Regions from separate parts of the Pseudochelatococcus sp. B33 genome, predicted to be linked through region 1. Evidence: riboswitches for the same ligand, from Rfam matches in the RefSeq annotation. Region 1 holds a riboswitch; the other holds the start of a gene.
What was found. Region 1 has a riboswitch for thiamine pyrophosphate ahead of thiC (phosphomethylpyrimidine synthase ThiC). Riboswitches for the same ligand answer to the same signal wherever they lie in the genome.
Positions count from the first base shown of each region.

Region 2: linked by a shared signal. The riboswitch ahead of thiE (thiamine phosphate synthase) and the one ahead of thiC (phosphomethylpyrimidine synthase ThiC) in region 1 are both predicted to bind thiamine pyrophosphate.

Region 1 covers NZ_JBSEFH010000001.1:127,420-134,632, reverse strand. The annotation lists gene thiC (phosphomethylpyrimidine synthase ThiC) at 163-2,031, opposite strand; TPP riboswitch at 2,107-2,248, opposite strand; gene ACUSIJ_RS00560 (DUF4167 domain-containing protein) at 2,380-3,357, opposite strand; gene prmC (peptide chain release factor N(5)-glutamine methyltransferase) at 4,323-5,225, opposite strand; gene prfA (peptide chain release factor 1) at 5,236-6,318, opposite strand; gene ptsP (phosphoenolpyruvate--protein phosphotransferase) at 6,366-7,213, opposite strand, start outside.
Region 2 covers NZ_JBSEFH010000032.1:34,095-41,307, reverse strand. The annotation lists gene aroQ (type II 3-dehydroquinate dehydratase) at 97-585, shown strand; gene accB (acetyl-CoA carboxylase biotin carboxyl carrier protein) at 628-1,098, shown strand; gene accC (acetyl-CoA carboxylase biotin carboxylase subunit) at 1,102-2,475, shown strand; TPP riboswitch at 2,525-2,677, shown strand; gene thiE (thiamine phosphate synthase) at 2,761-3,468, shown strand; gene thiD (bifunctional hydroxymethylpyrimidine kinase/phosphomethylpyrimidine kinase) at 3,472-4,281, shown strand; gene dps (DNA starvation/stationary phase protection protein Dps) at 4,411-4,899, opposite strand; gene ACUSIJ_RS26025 (NAD+ synthase) at 5,166-6,839, shown strand; gene gltX (glutamate--tRNA ligase) at 6,862-7,213, shown strand, end outside.

The DNA of each region.
Region 1 (7,213 bases):
GCACCTTACGACTCATAATCAGTCCCCCGGTCCGCCACCGGCCGCGGACCGGGCCGGTGGCGGAGGGGATTCCGGTCGTGTGTCCGCCGGCGGGAGGGGGGCGGTTTTTCGTCGAGTCGCGTCCCCGGAAAGCGGCATCCGCCTTCCGGGGACGTGCGCCGGTCATTCCGCCGCCGGGACGTAGATCTGCGAGCCGGTGTCCTTGAACTCCTGCGCCTTGCCGTCAAGCCCCGAAAGCCGTTCCGCCTCGGCGCGCAGGTCCTGGGTGATGCGCATCGAGCAGAACTTCGGCCCGCACATGGAGCAGAAATGCGCCACCTTGTGCGCCTCCTTGGGCAGGGTCTCGTCGTGGAATGCGCGGGCGGTGTCGGGGTCGAGCGCGAGGTTGAACTGGTCGTTCCAGCGGAAGTCGAAACGCGCCCGCGACAGCGCGTCGTCGCGCAGCTTCGCGGCCGGATGGCCCTTGGCGAGATCGGCGGCGTGCGCCGCGATGCGGTAGGTGATCACGCCGGTCTTGACGTCGTCGCGGTTGGGCAGGCCGAGGTGCTCCTTCGGCGTGACGTAGCACAGCATCGCCGTGCCGAACCAGCCGATCATCGCCGCGCCGATCGCCGAGGTGATGTGGTCGTAGCCCGGCGCGATGTCGGTCGTGAGCGGCCCTAGCGTATAGAAAGGCGCTTCGCCGCAGGTTGCGAACTGCTTGTCCATGTTGGCCTTGATCTTGTGCATCGGCACGTGGCCGGGCCCCTCGATCATGACCTGGCAGCCCTTCTCCCAGGCGATCTGCGTCAGTTCGCCGAGCGTCTCCAGTTCGGCGAACTGGGCGGCGTCGTTGGCGTCGGCGATGGAGCCCGGACGCAGGCCGTCGCCGAGCGAGAACGACACGTCGTATCGGCGCATGATGTCGCAGATCTCGCCAAAGCGCTCGTAGAGGAAGCTTTCGCGGTGATGCGACAGGCACCAGCGCGCCATGATCGAGCCGCCGCGCGAGACGATTCCCGTGACGCGGCTCGCCGTGAGCGGCACATAGGCGAGCCGCACGCCGGCATGGATGGTGAAATAGTCGACGCCCTGCTCGGCCTGCTCGATGAGGGTATCGCGGAACACCTCCCAGGTGAGCTTGTCGGGCTCGCCGTCGACCTTCTCCAGCGCCTGGTAGATCGGCACAGTGCCGATGGGCACCGGCGAGTTGCGCATGATCCAGCCGCGGATGTTGTGGATGTTGCGCCCGGTGGAGAGATCCATCACCGTGTCCGCACCCCAGCGGATGGCCCAGACGAGCTTCTCCACCTCCTCGGCGGCCGTTGAGGTGACGGCGGAATTGCCGATATTGGCGTTGATCTTCACCAGGAAGTTGCGGCCGATGATCGTGGGTTCGAGCTCCGGATGGTTGATGTTGGCCGGGATGATGGCGCGCCCGCGCGCGATCTCCTCGCGCACGAATTCCGGCGTGATGAAGGCGGGGATCGCCGCGCCGAAATCCTCGCCGTCGGCGCGCCGCCGCTCGGCCCCCGCCAGCATGGTCGCGCGGCCGAGGTTCTCCCGGTGGGCGACATAGATCATCTCGTCGGTGACGATGCCGGCGCGGGCGAATTCGAGCTGGGTCACGGGCTGCCCGTGACGCCCCTCCAGCACGGGATGCGCGGCGGGGCAGGCCGGCACGAGGCGGCCCGAGGGGATGTCCGGGCCCGAAAAGCCGTTGTCCTCCGGCCTCACGGGGCGCGGGGCGACCGCATCGAAGCCGCGCCGCACGAGCCATTCCGCCCGCACGGGCACGAGCCCCCGCTCGAGATCGATGGCCGCATCGCCGTCCGTATAGGGGCCGGACGTGTCCGGCACGCGCACCGGATCCTCGCCACAGGCGGGATCGAGCCCGATCTCGCGGAACGGCACCCGGATATCGGGCCGGCCCTCGGGACTGGCGTAAATCTTTCGCGAGCCGTGGATGGGACCGGTCGTGACGCCGGCCGGCACGGCGGCGATGCCGTCACGCGGGCGTTTCGATGATGTGGATTGTGTCGATGGTGTCATGTCGTCCGCTCCTCCCGGAAATGAGAATCCGGGCACGGGGCGACTGACAGGCATGCAGATAAAGATAGGGCTTTGGCGCCGACATGGTCCCGTCCCTCCGCCGGTATGACCCGGATCAGGTTCAAGGGTCACCATGGCGGATTGCCCGCGATCGAACAGCTGCGGACAATCCTCGACGGAATCTCAGCCCCCTCGCGGGGCACCCCTCGGAATGGGGACAATGTCGGCGCGTTCGGCGGCTTTGTCAATCACATATCGGTCGCATCGCACCGAAAACGGCCGTCGTTCCCGTGACGAATCCGATGCGTGGGCAAAGAGATAGCGAGGCGCCGCCGTGCGGCGCTCCGGCTACTCGGCGACCGAGACGTCGTCGACGCTCTTGCGGCGCGTGCGCGTCACGCGGGGTTTCCGAACCGGCTGTTCGGCTCCGTTTTCCGTTCCCTCGGTTGCGGCGTCGCCTTCCGCGGCGCTTGCAACGGTGCGGCGGCGGCGTGTCCGCGGCGCGGGCTTCTCCGTGGCCACGGTGTCGTCGGCCGCAGGGGCGGGTGCGGCAGGGGCGGGTGCGGCAACGGGCTCGACGGCGGCCTCTTCGTTCACCTCCGGAAGCTCCGGCGCCAGGATGACCGGCTGCTCGTCGCTGCCGGGAACCGTGCGCACCGGCGTGGTCAGGAAGGCCGGCAGGATCGGCTGCTGCGCGGAACCCGCGTCATCGGCCGGCGCTGCCTGCGCATACCGGTTCGCGGCGGCCTCGCGCCGCCTTGCGAAACGCTCGCGCCGCTCCTGCCTGTCGGGACGCTCCTGCCTGTCGGGGCGCTCGAAACGCTCCGCATTGCGCGGCTCCTGCGTTCTGGGCTCTTGGGTCCTGGGCTCTTGGGTCCTGGACTCCTGCGTCCTGGGCTCGTGCGATCGGGGCTCCTGCTGGCCGCGCGCGGGCAGGATGGGCTGGGCCTCGTCATCGGCGAGCGGGAAGCGCGCGGACGGCTGGGGCGTGCTGTAGTCCTGTACGCCGTAGCCGATGCCGTTCTCCTCGACGAGATCGTCCTGCTCGTCGTCGAACTGGCGCGGGAAGCCGAAGTTCTGCTGGAACTGCGCCTGGGCGGCGAGGATGATGCGTATGTAATGTTCAGCGTGCTGAAGGTAGTTCTCGGCGGCGACTCGGTCCCCCGAGGCCTGCGCGTCGCGCGAAAGCTGCGTGTATTTTTCCGCGATATGCTGCGCCGTGCCGCGAACCTTGACGTCGGGTCCGTTCGACTCGAACGTCTTCGTCAGCGGATTGGGGGCCTTCCGTCCCCGGTTGCGCATACGCCTGTTTTGACCTGGTCTCATAAGATTAATCTCTTCGGGAGCTACAATTGAGGGGGATCGTCGCCCCCATACGGCACACCTGTGCCCGCCAGAACACCGGACCGAAGCGCAGTTCGCGCCTTTCGGGAAAATCCGGCGTCAAATCAGAAAGATAAAGCGACGTCTTCATTTTCTCTCAGATGCCGCCGCTCCATTTCCGCAGCACTGTCCCGGCGATACCGGACCGGCGCGACGGTCTTTCCATCCCTCGCGCGAGGCGGCCTTTCGCTCTTCCGCCATCCCGCTCTATCTTTTTGTTTCTGCATCGAATTCATCCAGAAAACGGCATCCATTCCCTGGGTCGGTGCGCCAATGAACGGTTCCGATGAGGACGGCTGGAAAGACGCGCCACCGGCAACGGCCGGCGACCGTATCGAACCGGCGAAGTCCGGACTGGTCGGATATGCATCTGTTCCGAAAGCGATGGATCAAGAGGAGTTCCGACTATCCAGGCCATCTTCAGGGACCGGAACAAGGTTTACATGGTCAGCCGGGCCATCATTTACCAGCCGGCGATCGAAGTATTTCCGTGTCCCAGGACCGGGCGCTGGCCGGGTACACGCGCGCACAACTTCCAGACATGCTGAAAACCCTGTTCAAGAGGTAGCGAATAAGGCTCACTGCAACTAAAGTGTATCAACCCCGCCCGCGGGAGCGTCCTACTCCCCGCAAGGCGCATTCTATCGCTGCTTGCCCGAAAGGCGGCGCGTATACCAACGACAGACAGTTGCCTCGATTGATCACGCAACGTTCCGGCCTGCTGGCGACATTCATCGATCGAATGCGTTCAGCTCAACAGAGGACGAAAACCGGCCACACCCCAAGATGCCGAAAGCATCTAAAAGGCCTCAGATCGACAGCCGAGCCTGATTCATAGCGAAACATTATCGCCTTGCCGCAGTCGCGCCAAGCGTTTTCTACGGCCCATGCGCTAACGCGCATCATTTTCACGAGAATGTGGCAACAATGACGCGCTCCGTTCCGGCAAGATCGGCGACCGGCACGGCCACGCTGAAGCCGTGCGCGGCTGCGATGCCGGCGACAGTCGGCGCCTGTCCCCGGCCGAATTCGACGATCACCGCGCCATCGGCGCGCAGCAGGCGGGGGGCTTCGGCAAAGATCGCCCGATAGGCGTCGAGCCCGTCCGCGCCGCCGTCGAGGGCGAGGCAGGGATCGTGCTCCCGCACTTCGGCGTCGAGGCCGGCGATCGCGGCGGATTCGATATAGGGCGGATTGGACAGAATGACGTCGAACCCGCGCCCCGCCAGCGCCGCTCCCCAGGAGCCGACGACGCAGGACAGGCCGTCGCCGACACCGTTTCTGTCGGCGTTGCGGCGCGCGGTCGCCGCCGCTTCGGGCGACAGATCGACGGCAACGCCCCGGGCGTCGCCGGCCTTGCCCGTCCGGCGCAGCTCGTGCATGAGTGCGACCGCAATGCAGCCCGATCCCGTCCCAAGGTCGAGGAACCGGAACGCCTCGCCGGGACGGGTGGCGGCGATACGGGCATGTTCGGCGATGGCCGCCTCGACGATCAGTTCCGTCTCCGGCCGGGGCACGAGCGTCGCGGGGGCAAGGGCGAAGGGCAGCCCCCAGAATTCCCGTTCGCCGAGAATGCGGGCGAGGGGCTCGCGCGCCAGCCGCCGCGCCGCCGCGGCGGCGAGCCGTTCCAGCGCGTCGGGCGGCAGCGCCTCGTCGGGCCAGGCGTAGAGGTCCGTCGCGGACAGGCGGGCTGCGTGCATCAGCAGCACGCGCGCGTCGAGCGCCGGGGTATCGATGCCCGCCATGGCAAGCCGCGCCGTCAGGTCGCGCAGGGCGTCTTGCCGGGATATGGGTACGGCATCCTGGCGCATCCGCCGGCCCTCAATGCTGGCGGGCGAGCAGCGCCGCCTGATGCTCGGCGATCAGCGCGTCGAGCAACTGGTCGAGGTCCCCCATCATCACCTCGTCGAGCTTGTAGAGCGTGAGGTTGATGCGGTGATCGGTGACGCGGCCTTGCGGAAAGTTGTAGGTGCGGATGCGCTCCGACCGGTCGCCGGAGCCGACCTGCAGCCGGCGGTCCTCGGCGCGCGCCGCGTCCGCGCGGCTGCGCTCGGCGTCGTAGAGCCTGGCGCGCAGCATCGCCATCGCCTTGGCGCGGTTGCGGTGCTGCGAGCGTTCGTCCTGCACCAGTACCACGGTGTTGGTCGGGACATGGGTGATGCGGATGGCTGATTCCGTCTTGTTGACGTGCTGGCCGCCGGCGCCGCCCGAGCGCATGGTCTCGATGCGCAGGTCCGACTCGTCGATGGAGACGTCCACGTCCTCGGCCTCGGGCAGCACGGCGACCGTGGCGGCGGAGGTGTGGATGCGGCCCGACGCCTCGGTTTCCGGCACCCGCTGGACGCGGTGCGTACCGGACTCGAACTTGAGCCGCGCGAACACGCCCCGCCCGCTGACCTCGGCGATCACTTCCTTGTAGCCGCCCGAGGCGCCGGGACTTTCCGACAGGATCTCCACCGACCAGCCGCGCGAGGCGGCGTAACGGGTGTACATGCGCAGCAGATCGCCGGCGAAGAGGGAGGCCTCGTCGCCGCCCGTGCCGGCGCGGATTTCCAGGATGGCGCTCTTCTCGTCGGCCGCGTCCTTGGGCAGCAGCATGATCGTCAGTTCGCGCGCCGCCGCCGCGAGCTCCTCGACGGCCTGCGGCCGCTCGTCGCCGGCGAAGGCGCGCAGTTCCCGGTCCGTCTGCGGATCGGCGATCAGCGCCTCGATGTCCGCGAGGTTCCGGTCCGCCGCCTGATAGACGCGAATCGCCTCGACCACCGGATCGAGTTCCGCGAGTTCGCGCGACAGGACGACGAAGGAATCCGAATCGGCGCCCGCCGCCAGCGTCGCGGTCAGCACCGCGTGGCGATCGAGGATGGCGGCCAGACGCTCTGGCGGCGGAGTGGAGATGTCAGACATGCGGATCGATAAAAAACCTGTGACGAGGCAAAGCGGCCGGTTCCACGCTACACGGGAATGCCCCGGGCGGCGGCGAAGCCGGCGAGCGCCTGACGCAGCGTGCCCCGGTCGCCTGCAGTGCTCAGCAGCCGGTTGATCTCGGCCGAGATGGCGGCGGCGTCGAGCGACAGCAGCATCGCCTTGACCGGGCCGATGGAGGCCGGCGACATCGAGAACGACCGGTAGCCGAGCCCGATCAGGGCCATGGCCTCCAGCGGCCTGCCGCCGATCTCGCCGCACAGCGTCACCGGCTTGTTGGCGGTGTCGGCGGCGTTGTGGATGGTTCTCAGCGCGCGCAGCAGCGGCGCGCTCAGCGGATCGAAGCGCTCGGCCACCTGCCGGTTGTCGCGGTCGGCGGCGAACAGGAACTGCATGAGATCGTTCGAGCCGATGGAAAGGAAGTCGGCGACGCTCACCAGCTCGTCGATCTGGAACACGAGCGAGGGCACCTCCACCATCACCCCGACGGCGATCGACGCGGGCTCCACATGGCCGAGCTTGCGCAGGTAGGCGAGTTCGCGCGTCACGATCGCCTTGGCCCGGATGAATTCCTCGACGGTCGCGACCATCGGGAACATCACCTTCAGCGCCCGCCCGCCGCAGGCGCGCAGCAGCGCCCGGACCTGCGCCCGCAGCAGGCCGGGACGGTCGAGGCCGATGCGGATCGCCCGCCACCCCAGCGCCGGGTTTTCCTCGTCCACGGTCTGCATGTAGGGCAGCACCTTGTCGCCGCCGATGTCGAGCGTGCGGAAGGTGACGGGCGCACCGGCCAATTCGTCGAGCACCTGCCGGTAGAGCGCTTCCTGCTCGCTGGTCGAGGGCATGCGCTCGGCGATCATGAACTGCAACTCGGTGC
Region 2 (7,213 bases), on a different contig from region 1:
CGCTTTCCGATCGGAAAGCGCTCAAAACAAGGAAGTGAGAGGATCTCGCCGTTTTCATGAAACGGTAACATCCTCCAGAGGACAGGCATCCGCCGAATGGTCGCAGTCCATATCCTGAACGGCCCCAACCTGAACCTGCTCGGGCAGCGGGAGCCGGGGGTCTATGGCAGCCTGACTCTCGCCGACATCAAAACGCGGCTGCGGGCGAAGGCCGCCGCGCTGGCGCAGGCGGCGGGCGAGACGATCGAGCTTTCCTTCGCCCAGACGAACATCGAGGGCGAACTGGTGACGCTGGTGCAGCAGGCGGGGCTTGCCGGCGCGGGCGTCATCCTGAACGCCGGCGCCTACACGCACACCTCCATCGCGCTGCGCGACGCGATCACCGGCGCGAACGCGCTCACGATCGAGGTGCATCTGTCGAACGTGCATACGCGGGAGCAATTTCGCCATCATTCCATGATTGCTGCGGTGGCGCGCGGCGTTATCAGCGGCTTCGGCGCTGCGAGCTACGACCTTGCGCTGGAGGCCATCGTTCCGCTACTGCAAGGCCGGCGTCAGGACCGGCATTCCGATGCGCCCCGTTGAAGATGCGCCGATCGGCGCGGTGAACCACTGATTGAAGAAAGCATGGCAAGAATCAGCCCCATCGATCCAGACCTCGTCCGGGAGCTCGCGGAGCTCATCGCCCAGACCGACCTGACCGAAATCGAGGTCGCCAAAGGCGATCTGCGCATCCGCGTGGCGCGCAACGTGACCGCGACCATCGTCGCGTCGCCCGTTGCGGCGCCGGTGGCGGCCGCAGCCCCGGCCGCCCTGTCCGCCGCGGCGGCACCGGCGCAGGTGCCCGTTTCGCTGGCGGACAACCCCGGCACGGTCACCTCGCCGATGGTCGGCACCGCCTACCGGCGGCCCTCGCCGGACGCCAAGCCGTTCATCGACGTGGGATCGAAGGTGCAGGCGGGCGACAGGCTGCTGCTGGTGGAGGCGATGAAGACCTTCAACGACATTGTCGCCCCGCGTTCGGGCACGGTCACCGCCGTGCTGGTGGAAGACGGCCAGCCGGTCGAATACGGCGAGCCGCTGCTGGTTATCGAGTAATCGATGTTCGACAAGATCCTGATCGCCAACCGGGGCGAGATCGCCCTGCGCATCCTGAGGGCCTGCAAGGAACTCGGCATCGCCACCGTCGCCGTGCACTCGACCGCCGACGCCAACGCCATGCACGTGCGCCTTGCCGACGAGAGCGTCTGCATCGGCCCGCCGCCGGCGCGCGACAGCTACCTCAACATCCCGGCGCTGATCGCCGCCTGCGAGATTACCGGCGCGGATGCGGTGCATCCCGGCTATGGGTTCCTGTCGGAAAACGCGCATTTCGCCGACGTGCTGGCCGAACACGGCATCGCCTTCATCGGCCCCAAGGCCGATCACATCCGGCTGATGGGCGACAAGATAGCGGCCAAGCGCACGGCGCGCACCCTCGGCATCCCCTGCGTGCCCGGCTCCGAGGGCGGCATCGGCGACGACACGGACGCGCACCGCATCGCGGCGGACATCGGCTTTCCGGTACTGGTCAAGGCGGCGGCGGGCGGCGGCGGACGCGGCATGAAGGTGGCGCGGGATGCGGCAAGCCTCAGCGACGCGCTGGCGACCGCGCGCATGGAGGCCAAGGCGGCCTTCGGCGACGATTCCGTCTATCTGGAAAAATATCTGGAGAAGCCGCGCCATATCGAGATCCAGGTGATCGGCGACGGGCGCGGCGGCGCGGTGCATCTGGGCGAGCGCGACTGCTCGCTGCAGCGCCGCCACCAGAAGGTGTGGGAAGAGGCCCCCTCGCCCGCGCTCAACCGCTCCGAGCGCGAGCGCATCGGCACCGTGGTGGCGCGCGCCATGCAGGAGCTGCAGTATCTCGGCGCGGGCACGGTCGAGTTCCTCTACGAGAACGGCGAGTTCTACTTCATCGAGATGAACACCCGCATCCAGGTGGAGCATCCGGTGACGGAGATGATCACCGGCATCGACCTCGTCAACGAGCAGATCCGCGTGGCCTCGGGCGCGCCGCTGTCCATCCGGCAGGAGGACATCGTCTTCGACGGCCATGCCATCGAATGCCGCATCAATGCCGAGCATCCGTCGTCGTTCCGGCCATCGCCCGGCACGATCACCTACTATCATCCGCCGGGCGGGCTCGGGGTGCGGGTCGATTCGGCGGTCTATCAGGGCTATCGCATTCCGCCGCACTACGATTCGCTCGTCGGCAAGCTCATCGTGCACGGTCGCACCCGCACCGAGTGCCTGATGCGCCTGCGCCGGGCGCTCGACGAGTTCGTCGTCGACGGCATCGAGACCACGCTGCCGCTGTTCCGGGCGCTGGTGCGCAATCAGGACGTGCAGAACGGCCTCTATGACATCCACTGGCTGGAGCACTATCTGGATGCCGCCGGGCTCGCGGAGATCGAGGCCCAGCGCACGGTGTGAGGCGGGGCGGTTGCATTCGCCCCGTTTCCGGTCAATATTCAATATAGAGTATGTCTCCTTGGGGTGCCCGCTAGCGTAAATGCATCAAACCAGAAAACGGTACCCATTCTTGGTTTGATGCTGCAGGGCTGAGAGGCCACGTGCCAACCCACCGAACCTGAACCGGGTCATGCCGGCGGAGGGAAGCGAGATAGGTCCGCGGCTTCGATGCGCAAGCAGGGCGCGGATGTTCCTCCGCAGGGCATGATCGACCAACCGCATCCTTGATGCGAGCGAGGCGCCCTCATGCCGCAACCGTCCGACAGCCAGCCGGTACCGCGTATCCCCGTCCCGGTCGATCTGCGCGTCTACGCCATCCTCGACCCCGAGCGGGCGGGCGGCCGGCCCCTGCCCGACCTCGCACGCGAAGCGATCGACGGCGGCGCGACGCTGCTGCAATACCGCGACAAATACGCCGAAACCCGCCCCGCCATCGAGACGGCGCGCGCCATTCTGGCGGCGATCGCCGGGCGCGGCGTGCCGCTGCTCATCAACGATCGCGTGGATGTAGCGCTCGCGGCGGGCGCCGACGGCGTCCATATCGGGCAGGACGACATCGCGCCCGCCGACGCGCGCCGGCTCCTCGGCGACAGCGCCATCGTCGGCCTGACCATCAACAACCAGGACGAGGCGCGCGAGGCCGTGCGCGAGCCCATCGACTACGGCTGCATCGGCGGCGTGTTCGTCACGTCGAGCAAGGACAACCCGAAGCCCCCTATCGGCCTCGACGGGCTGGCGCGGATGGCGGCGAGCGCGCGCGCGGCCGGCCTGACGCTGCCGCTCGGCGCGATCGCCGGCATCGACGCCACGAACGCGGCCGAGGTCATCGGCGCGGGCGCGGACGGCGTCGCCGTCATCTCGGCCATCCTCGGCGCCGCCGATCCGGCCGAGGCGGCGCGGCAACTGCGCCACATCGTCGACGCGAGCCTCGCCGCGCGCGGGGCCGGAGGCTGAACCATGGCGACAGGCATCACCCCCATCGCGGTCACTATCGCCGGCTCGGATTCGGGCGGCGGCGCGGGCATCCAGGCGGACCTCAAGACGTTCTCGGCGCTCGGCGTCTACGGCGCCAGCGTCATCGCCGCGCTCACGGCGCAGAACACGCTCGGCGTCACCGCGATTCACGACGTCCCGGCCGATTTCATCGGCGCGCAGATCGACGCGGTGTTTTCGGATCTCGCAGTCGGCGCGGTCAAGATCGGCATGCTGTCGCGGCCGGAGACGATCGCGGCAGTTGCGGACGGCCTCGTCCGCTGGAACCAGCGGGCCGTCGTGCTCGATCCGGTGATGGTCGCGGCGAGCGGCGACCGCCTGCTGAGCGAGAACGCGGTCGCGACCTTGCGTGAAAAGCTCCTGCCGCTCGCCAGCATCGTCACGCCCAACCTGCCGGAGGCCGCCGTGCTGCTCAATGCGGGGATCGCGGAGGACGAGACTGCCATGCTGGCGCAGGCCGAGGCACTGCTGCAGCTCGGCCCGCGCGCGGTGCTGATCAAGGGCGGGCATGCGCGCGGCGAGGAAAGCGTCGACCTGCTGGCGGACGCCACGGGCATGACGCGCCTTCCGGCGCCGCGGATCGCGACGCGCAACACCCACGGCACCGGCTGCACGCTCTCGTCGGCCATCGCCGCAGGCCTCGCGCGCGGCACGGCGCAGATCGATGCCGTGCGTGCGGCGAAGGACTACGTCAGCCGCGCCATCGCCGCTTCCGACAGGCTCGCCATCGGCAAGGGCCACGGCCCGGTGCACCATTTTCACGCCTGGTGGTGAGGCGCTCGATCATTCCAGCGTTCATGGAAACGCTGGAATGATCTAATTTTTTGATTTTGAGCGAGTTCCTATCGATCAAATGATTCCGTTTGATCGAAGCACGCTCTCGCGCCTCACCCGCATGCCTGCTTACTTGTTGACTTCCTGGATGTGCGCTTCGAGGAACCACAGGTTCTTGTCGAGCCCGCGGGTCACCTCGGTGAAGACGTCGGCGGTGGCGGCGTCGCCCGCTTCTTCCGTCACCGAGATGGCCTTGCGCGCCGATTTGGCGACTTCCGAGATGGAGCGCGCCAGATAGTCGACATGCTCCAGGCCATCGGTGATCTGCAGCGGATAGGCCTTCAGCTTGGTGCCCTCGGCGGCTGCCTGCACGGTGCCGTGGGCGATGCCGCCAAGCGCCGTGAGCCGCTCGGCCACGGTGTCGGTATATTCCAGGACATTCGCATAGAGCTGGTCGAACAGCTCGTGCAGGGCGATGAAATGCGGCCCCTTGACGTTCCAGTGCGCATGCTTGAGCTGCGCGCCGAGATCGATGAACAGCGCAAGATGCTCATTCAACAGGTCGATCGACTTGGAACGCACATTCTGTCCAAGATCGTTACGGGTCTTGATCGTCATCTTCGGATCCTCGTTGCAGGGACGCTTATTGCCGTGACACTCGCCTGCGTCGACAACACATCAGGCGGTGACATGACCAACATGAACACCGGTCTCCGGGTTCCTCATCATGCGGCAGGAATCGCGAAACCGCCATATCCAACGTCATGCCATGAGCCTATAATTTCTCTGCAATCAGTCGACATTGACTCCCGCCCGGGGTCATCCATAAAGGGCGAAGGGCAATGCGCCTTTTCCTTTACGCACACATGGTCTAAACCATTCGCATGACAGAGCTCCGTCAAAGTTTGCGCATTGCGCTGGCGCAACTCAATCCGCTTGTCGGCGACATCGGCGGCAATCTGTCGCGCGCGCGCGACGCGCGGCGCGAGGCGGCCCGGCAGAAGGCCGACGTCATCCTGTTTCCGGAACTGTTCCTGGCCGGCTATTCGCCCGAGGATCTGGTGCTGAAACCGGCCTTCGTCGCGGCGTGCATGCAGGCCTGCAACGACCTCGCCCGCGATACCGCCGACGGCGGCCCGGCCGTGCTCATCGGCCTGCCGTGGCGGGAGGCCGGGCGCCTGCACAATGCGGTCGCCCACCTCGACGGCGGGGCGATCGCGGGGCGGGCGCTCAAGGTCGACCTGCCCAACTACGGCGTCTTCGACGAGAAGCGGGTGTTCGAGCCCGGCCCGGCGCCGGAGCCGCTCACCGTGCGCGGCGTGCGGGTGGGCGTGCCGATCTGCGAGGATATCTGGACGCCGGGCCCCGTGGCGGCGCTGAAATCGGCGGGTGCGCAGCTTCTGCTGGTGCCCAACGGCTCGCCCTACCGGCGCGGCGTCGACGCGGAGCGTTTCGGTGTCGCCCACGCCAGGGTGGGCGAAAGCGGCCTGCCGCTCGCCTATGTCAACCAGGTCGGCGGCCAGGACGAACTCGTGTTCGACGGCGCCTCCTTCGCCCTCGATGCGGACGCATCGCCGGCCGTGCAACTGCCATCTTTCGGCGAGGCGATCGTGGCCGTCGAGGCGCGGTCCACCCCGGCGGGATGGCGGCTGCGGCACGAGACGCCCGCCGCCGTCCCGCTGGGCGACGAGGCGGATTACGCCGCCTGCGTGCTGGGCCTGCGCGACTACGTGACGAAAAACCGCTTTCCCGGGGTGGTGCTCGGCCTTTCGGGCGGCATCGACTCGGCGCTGGCGGCGGCGATCGCCGTCGACGCGCTGGGGCCGGAGCGCGTGCATTGCGTCATGCTGCCCTATCGCTTCACGGCAAGCGAGAGCCTCGAGGACGCGGCCGCCTGCGCCGGGTCGCTCGGCGTGCGCTACGACGTGCTGCCCATCGCCGCCGCCGTCGAGGGGCTGGAGGCTTCGCTTGCGCCGCTCTTCGCCAACCTGCCGCGCGACGTCACGGAAGAGAACCTGCAGAGCCGCGCGCGCGGCACGATCCTGATGGCGCTGTCGAACAAGTTCGGCGCCATGGTGCTGACCACCGGCAACAAGTCGGAGGTCAGCGTCGGCTACGCCACGCTCTACGGCGACATGAACGGCGGCTTCAATCCGCTCAAGGATCTCTACAAGACGCAGGTCTTCAGGCTGGCGCGGCTGCGCAACCGCTGGAAGCCCGAAGGCGCGCTGGGGCCGGACGGCCCCGTCATCCCGGAGCGGATCATCACCAAGGTGCCCACGGCGGAGCTGCGCGAAAACCAGACCGATCAGGATTCCCTGCCGCCCTACGACGTTCTCGACGACATCCTCGACGGGCTCGTCGAGCATGAATTGTCGCTGGCCGAGATCGTGGCGCGCGGCCACGATCCCGATACCGTGCGCAGGGTGGAGCGCCTGCTCGCCATCGCCGAATACAAGCGCCGGCAGGCCGCGCCGGGGGTCAAGGTGAGCCGGCGGAATTTCGGCCGCGACCGGCGCTATCCGATCACCAACGGTTTTCGCGACCTCCTTTCGTAAAGCCCTCAATGGCCGCAGGTTCATGACAGACATTGTTTCGCCGACCGTCCGCTTCGCACCCTCGCCCACGGGGTTCCTGCATATCGGCAACGCGCGGCCGGCCCTGCTCAACTGGCTTTTCCGGCTGCGGCACGAGGGGCGCTTCATCCTGCGGCTCGACGACACCGACGGTTTGCGCTCCACGGAGGAGTACGCCCAGGCGGCGGTGGAGGATCTGACGTGGCTCGGCATCCTGCCCGACGCGTTCTTCCGCCAGTCCGAGCGGTTCGCGCTCTATGACGCCACCGTCCAGCGGCTGATCGACGAGGGGCGGCTCTATCCCTGCTACGAGACGGCGGAGGAGCTGGAGCGCCGCCGCAAGCTGCAGCTCGCGC